DNA from 3 places in the Paenibacillus sp. V4I7 genome. Region 1 is predicted to be linked to each of the others. Evidence: a T-box and tRNA genes for the amino acid it is inferred to sense, from the RefSeq annotation. Region 1 holds a T-box; the other regions hold tRNA genes.

What was found. The T-box of region 1 lies ahead of QFZ80_RS25650 (valine--tRNA ligase). A T-box ahead of a tRNA ligase gene usually reads a tRNA of that ligase, here a tRNA-Val.
Region 2: it encodes a tRNA-Val, which carries the amino acid that the T-box ahead of QFZ80_RS25650 (valine--tRNA ligase) is inferred to sense. The anticodon was not compared.
Region 3: it encodes a tRNA-Val, which carries the amino acid that the T-box ahead of QFZ80_RS25650 (valine--tRNA ligase) is inferred to sense. The anticodon was not compared.

The regions. Positions count from the first base shown of each region.
Region 1 is NZ_JAUSZD010000002.1:5,490,326-5,492,507, reverse strand. It holds gene QFZ80_RS25655 (LysM peptidoglycan-binding domain-containing protein) at 1-457, shown strand, start outside; T-box leader at 635-887, shown strand; gene QFZ80_RS25650 (valine--tRNA ligase) at 987-2,182, shown strand, end outside.
Region 2 is NZ_JAUSZD010000002.1:6,982,086-6,984,267, reverse strand. It holds rRNA gene QFZ80_RS32695 (23S ribosomal RNA) at 1-566, shown strand, start outside; tRNA gene QFZ80_RS32690 (tRNA-Ser) at 646-737, shown strand; tRNA gene QFZ80_RS32685 (tRNA-Met) at 765-838, shown strand; tRNA gene QFZ80_RS32680 (tRNA-Val) at 858-933, shown strand; tRNA gene QFZ80_RS32675 (tRNA-Thr) at 947-1,022, shown strand; tRNA gene QFZ80_RS32670 (tRNA-Asp) at 1,033-1,109, shown strand; tRNA gene QFZ80_RS32665 (tRNA-Phe) at 1,156-1,228, shown strand; tRNA gene QFZ80_RS32660 (tRNA-Tyr) at 1,275-1,356, shown strand; tRNA gene QFZ80_RS32655 (tRNA-Lys) at 1,366-1,438, shown strand; gene QFZ80_RS32650 (MTH1187 family thiamine-binding protein) at 1,554-1,856, opposite strand; gene QFZ80_RS32645 (GMC family oxidoreductase) at 1,950-2,182, opposite strand, start outside.
Region 3 is NZ_JAUSZD010000002.1:6,254,455-6,256,636, reverse strand. It holds rRNA gene QFZ80_RS29315 (23S ribosomal RNA) at 1-714, shown strand, start outside; rRNA gene rrf (5S ribosomal RNA) at 784-900, shown strand; tRNA gene QFZ80_RS29305 (tRNA-Asn) at 906-981, shown strand; tRNA gene QFZ80_RS29300 (tRNA-Ser) at 1,009-1,100, shown strand; tRNA gene QFZ80_RS29295 (tRNA-Glu) at 1,137-1,211, shown strand; tRNA gene QFZ80_RS29290 (tRNA-Val) at 1,235-1,310, shown strand; tRNA gene QFZ80_RS29285 (tRNA-Met) at 1,382-1,458, shown strand; tRNA gene QFZ80_RS29280 (tRNA-Asp) at 1,528-1,604, shown strand; tRNA gene QFZ80_RS29275 (tRNA-Lys) at 1,625-1,697, shown strand; tRNA gene QFZ80_RS29270 (tRNA-Leu) at 1,742-1,826, shown strand; gene QFZ80_RS29265 (LacI family DNA-binding transcriptional regulator) at 2,003-2,182, shown strand, end outside.

The DNA.
Region 1 (2,182 bases):
TTCTGACGATGGTCTAGTTGTAGTGGAGATTGAACAAACCGAATTAAAGGTGACACCCCATCAAGAAAGCACGGTGGTTACGGAAGACAAGAAAGAACTCAAAGTCGCCTTTGGCAAAAAGGCGGATGAGGCTGTGGACATCAACCCGTACGGTATTAAATCGCTTCTTTCTAAGGCAGGCTCGTATCTCACCGATAAGAGGAATGCAGAAGCGGAAGCGCAAGCTGCGCTTGCGGAAGAGACGCGAATAGATGCCGTGGAGTGGAAGCGGCTATTTCTTCAAAGCAACACAGGAACGCAAGAGTTTAGGAAACTAAAAATGTGCATTGTTCAGAAAGAAGATACGTTGGATTCGATTGCCAAACGGTATCAACTCAACCCGCGTGAGCTTCAACTTCTGAATCGTATGAATGATCAGGAAATTTCAGTTGGGCAGGTTATTTATCTGCCTAGATAAATAACAGATACATAGGCAAGAGCCTTTGGCTGCTTATAGCGGCTGGGGGCTCTTATTCATTTTCGTAACATCTTTCGGAAGCAAGCATATTTTATGCATAAAAGGTAATACTGGAATGATATATTGACTCTATTTCAAATGTTCGATATCATATGATATAAACCATTTTGAGTAATATTGGAAACGTTGATAGGGAGTAGTAGGCGGTAAGCCCTTCAGAGAGTGGAACTGGTAGCGCTGAAAGGTTCCATAGGAAGCAACCGAACGAAGTCGCCCTGGAGTTGTGAGTGTGATTGTATGCGCCCGTTTATGCGGTGAGCAGCATTAGCATTCGCCGGCCGCAGCCGTTATCTGTTTGAGAGCCACGCGCTTCTTTTGAAGCTGCGCGGAATGAAGGTGGTACCACGGAAGCAAGCCTTTCGTCCTTTGCGGGCGGAGGGCTTTTTTTGTTTGAATGGACGCCGATGTAAGATGACTTACAGGCCTTATAAGCCTGTTTAACAGAGATAATAGTAATGGAGGTAATCTTATGACTGAAGCTAATGAGACCAAAGAACAATTGCAAATGCCTACTACGTACGATCCAAAAGAAGCTGAGCGCAAGTGGTACGATTACTGGATTAAAAATGAATTTTTCAAAGCGGGCACCCGTCCTGATGCAGAAACCTACACCATTGTGATTCCGCCTCCGAACGTAACAGGTATGCTGCATATCGGGCATGCGCTTGATTTTACACTGCAGGATATTTTAATTCGTACCAAAAGGATGCAGGGTTATGACGCACTATGGCTGCCTGGATCTGATCATGCGGGTATTGCTACCCAAACAAGGGTAGAGCAAAAGCTCCGCGAGCAAGGACAATCACGTTATGATCTCGGACGCGAGAAGTTCTTGGAGAAGGTGTGGGAGTGGAAAGAGCTATATGCGAATACAATTCGTGAGCAATGGGCCAAAATGGGCTTCTCGTTGGACTATTCGCGTGAGCGATTCACCTTGGATGAGGGCTTATCACAAGCTGTTCGTGAAGTATTCGTAAGTCTTTATGAGAAAGGCCTCATCTATCGCGGGAATTATATTATTAACTGGGATCCAGCGGCTCGTACAGCGCTATCTGACATTGAGGTAGAATATAAAGAGGTGCAAGGCGCCCTCTATCACTTAGAATACAAAACAACCGACGGAACAGGTTCAATCGTTGTTGCCACAACACGTCCTGAGACGATGCTTGGCGATACAGCGGTTGCTGTTCATCCGAAGGATGAGCGCTACCAGCATCTCATCGGCAAAACGCTGCTTCTCCCGATCGTGAATCGCGAGATTCCGATCATTGCGGATGATTATGTTGAAAAAGAGTTCGGAAGCGGCGCCGTAAAAATTACACCGGCTCACGATCCGAATGACTTCGAAGTCGGGAAGCGTCACGACCTACCGCAAATTCTGGTTATGGACGAAACCGGCACGATGAACGCGAATGCGGGTCCTTACCAGGGGAAAGATCGTTTTGAATGCCGCAAGCAAATTGTCGCTGACTTGAAGGAGCAAGGTGTTCTTATCAAAATAGAGGAACACGTTCATCAAGTAGGTCATAGCGAGCGCAGCGGCGCAGTGATCGAGCCTTATTTATCAACGCAATGGTTTGTGAAAATGCAGCCGCTTGCTGATCAAGCGATTGATGCACAAAAAACAGGTAAAGGTGTTAACTTCGTTCCGGATCGTTTCGAGAA
Region 2 (2,182 bases), 1.5 Mb from region 1:
CAAAGGCATAAGGGAGCTTGACTGCGAGACCTACAAGTCGAGCAGGGACGAAAGTCGGACTTAGTGATCCGGTGGTACCGAATGGAAGGGCCATCGCTCAACGGATAAAAGCTACCCTGGGGATAACAGGCTTATCTCCCCCAAGAGTCCACATCGACGGGGAGGTTTGGCACCTCGATGTCGGCTCATCGCATCCTGGGGCTGAAGTAGGTCCCAAGGGTTGGGCTGTTCGCCCATTAAAGCGGTACGCGAGCTGGGTTCAGAACGTCGTGAGACAGTTCGGTCCCTATCTGTCGCGGGCGTAGGAAATTTGAGAGGAGCTGTCCTTAGTACGAGAGGACCGGGATGGACGTACCGCTGGTGTACCAGTTGTCTCGCCAGAGGCATCGCTGGGTAGCTATGTACGGAGGGGATAAGCGCTGAAAGCATCTAAGCGCGAAGCCCCCCTCAAGATGAGATTTCCCAGTATGTAAGACCCCTTGTAGACGACGAGGTTGATAGGTTCGAGGTGGAAGTGCAGCAATGCATGCAGCTGACGAATACTAATCGGTCGAGGGCTTAACCAATAAACCTAAAATTCTAACTTTACGCAAGTTTCGTATCTAGTTTTCAGGGAATAATATTTCCTGAGTGTATATATATCTTGGAGAGATACCCAAGTGGCTATAAGGGGACCCTCTGCTAAGGGGTTAGACTGCGTAAGTGGTGCGAGGGTTCGAATCCCTCTCTCTCCGCCAGTTTCCAAATATATATACCTTTTGTGTGGCGGCGTAGCTCAGCTGGCTAGAGCGTACGGTTCATACCCGTAAGGTCGGGGGTTCGAGCCCCTCTGCCGCTATCATAAAACCAATCCAGTCGGAGGCTTAGCTCAGCTGGGAGAGCATCTGCCTTACAAGCAGAGGGTCGGCGGTTCGATCCCGTCAGCCTCCACCATTTTTATCTTTATGCCGTTGTAGCTCAACTGGTAGAGCAACTGACTTGTAATCAGTAGGTTGGGGGTTCAAGTCCTCTCGACGGCACCATTTATAGTTTGGAGCTGTGGTGTAGTGGCCTAACATGCCTGCCTGTCACGCAGGAGACCGCGGGTTCGAATCCCGTCAGCTCCGCCATTTATTTTTTTTAGTAAATTAGGACAAGCTAAAGACAATTACATAAGGCTCGGTAGCTCAGTCGGTAGAGCAGAGGACTGAAAATCCTCGTGTCGGCGGTTCGATTCCGTCCCGAGCCATTGAGATGGTTGTGCTGCAACAATGCAGCATGGTTATCTCTCATCTGGAGGCTTAGTGAAGTGGCTAAACACGGCAGACTGTAAATCTGCTCTCTTCGAGTTCGGTGGTTCGAATCCATCAGCCTCCATTTTACCTTGAGTCATTAGCTCAGTTGGTAGAGCACCTGACTTTTAATCAGGGTGTCGTAGGTTCGAATCCTACATGACTCACTTTTATAAGTAAACGTTGAAGGCCGTGAGGTCTTTTTTTGTTTTATATAATCTCCAAAAGGCAGAGTTCGCCCCTTACATAAAGAAAAAGCATCCATAAGCAGGATGCTTTTTTCTATTTCAACTTGTCTGCAACGGACTTCATTTTTTGCTTCATAGAGGCCGGTTTGTCACGGCGATCGTCGATTTTGATAGATGTCGAGACTCGCTCTGCACCATTCGTAAAAGGGACTTCGTGGGCGGCTCGAATGACTTCAAGCAATCGATCTATGGGACCCTCTAGAATGGTACCCATAGGTGTCATTTCAAAAGCGATATCGGAATGTTTCTCTAGTTCTTTGTGCAGATCTGCAACATAACCGCTAAGACTGGTGGTAGCTGTTCCTATAGGGATAATGGTGAATTCTGCGATAGCCATGGAGGTCACTTCTCCTTTCATTGTCTAAAGCTCTCTTCCATTGTAGATGAGTAACTACAGGCAATGCAATTCACCATGAAGCTAGCTTGCCAATTAAGAGCTAGCAAGTTCAATAATATAATCGGCAGTTCTAGCTGCAAGCGCCATGACCGTGTTGGTGGGATTCCCTCCACTGGAGGTTACGAAGAGACTCGCATCGCAAATGAACAAATTCGGGATGTCGTGGCTTTGACCGTAAGAATTGACGACGGAGGTAGCTGGATTATTCCCCATGCGGCAGCCGCCCATGAGATGCTGTGTATCAGATACCACGTAGGCAACCTCGC
Region 3 (2,182 bases), 760 kb from region 1:
CCTGATCGTATCGGAGTTCTAACCTGGTACCGTGATCCGGTATGGGGACAGTGTCAGGTGGGCAGTTTGACTGGGGCGGTCGCCTCCTAAAATGTAACGGAGGCGTTTAAAGGTTCCCTCAGAATGGTTGGAAATCATTCGCAGAGTGCAAAGGCATAAGGGAGCTTGACTGCGAGACCTACAAGTCGAGCAGGGACGAAAGTCGGACTTAGTGATCCGGTGGTACCGAATGGAAGGGCCATCGCTCAACGGATAAAAGCTACCCTGGGGATAACAGGCTTATCTCCCCCAAGAGTCCACATCGACGGGGAGGTTTGGCACCTCGATGTCGGCTCATCGCATCCTGGGGCTGAAGTAGGTCCCAAGGGTTGGGCTGTTCGCCCATTAAAGCGGTACGCGAGCTGGGTTCAGAACGTCGTGAGACAGTTCGGTCCCTATCTGTCGCGGGCGTAGGAAATTTGAGAGGAGCTGTCCTTAGTACGAGAGGACCGGGATGGACGTACCGCTGGTGTACCAGTTGTCTCGCCAGAGGCATCGCTGGGTAGCTATGTACGGAGGGGATAAGCGCTGAAAGCATCTAAGCGCGAAGCCCCCCTCAAGATGAGATTTCCCAGTATGTAAGACCCCTTGTAGACGACGAGGTTGATAGGTTCGAGGTGGAAGTGCAGCAATGTATGCAGCTGACGAATACTAATCGGTCGAGGGCTTAACCAATAAACCTAAAATTCTAACTTTACGCAAGTTTCGTATCTAGTTTTCAAGGCGCAAACCACGCTTTGACTGTTTGGTGATGATGGCGGAGGGGACCCACGCGTTCCCATCTCGAACACGACCGTTAAGCCCTCCAGCGTCGATGGTACTTGAACCGCAGGGTTCTGGGAGAGTAGAACGTTGCCAAGCAGTTTTCCCTGATAGCTCAGTTGGTAGAGCACTCGACTGTTAATCGAGTTGTCACAGGTTCGAGTCCTGTTCGGGGAGCCATTTTTTATAACATACCAGGCTTTTCATGGAGAGGTGTCCGAGCTGGCCGAAGGAGCACGATTGGAAATCGTGTAGGCGTCACAAGCGTCTCGAGGGTTCGAATCCCTCTCTCTCCGCCACCAATAAACTTTTACATAAGAAAAGCCTGTTTACGAGGCCCGTTGGTCAAGTGGTTAAGACACCTCCCTTTCACGGAGGTAACAGGGGTTCGAGTCCCCTACGGGTCACCATCTATATTCTAGTTATATCCCATGGAGGCTTAGCTCAGCTGGGAGAGCATCTGCCTTACAAGCAGAGGGTCGGCGGTTCGATCCCGTCAGCCTCCACCATTTTACCTTAAAAAGTGTAACGCATTAGCTAAACATTTTTCGGGGATAATAAAATATCATGCTAGTAATGTCGCGGGGTGGAGCAGCCCGGTAGCTCGTCGGGCTCATAACCCGAAGGCCGCAGGTTCAAATCCTGCCCCCGCAACCAACCTCTTATATAAGGAGAGACTTTTGATATTATCAAAAAGATCCCTATATTAGATGTCTTACATAGTGTGGAGCTGTGGTGTAGTGGCCCAACATGCCTGCCTGTCACGCAGGAGACCGCGGGTTCGAATCCCGTCAGCTCCGCCATTTTTTTTATTTATGTCCATGAGTCATTAGCTCAGTTGGTAGAGCACCTGACTTTTAATCAGGGTGTCGTAGGTTCGAATCCTACATGACTCAGTATTTATGGGGAGCTTTAGACCTAGTCTAAAGTTCTCTGTTTCGCGGTCATGGCGGAATTGGCAGACGCGCACGGTTCAGGTCCGTGTGGGCTAACCCCCCGTGGAGGTTCGAGTCCTCTTGACCGCATTATCGGTAAAGAAGAGTAGGTTGCTAATAAGCGCCTTCTCTTCTTTTTATTTTCTCCATCTACTAGAGATAACACTTCTTGTATACTTATATATGCTAATTTGTTATTATTATGAGAGTATTGTTTGGTTTACAAAATCAACACGAGTGTCGGATACTGATTTGGAGTGATAGCTTTGACAAAAACGAATAAAATTACCATGCAGGAGATCGCGGATCGAGTTGGTGTATCTAAATATGCAGTATCGAAAGCATTGTCCGGGAAATCTGGCATTAGTGCAGTAACGAGAGAAAAAATTTTTGAAATCGCTTCCCAATTAGGATATCTGAACCAGAAAACGATTAAAAAAATTCAG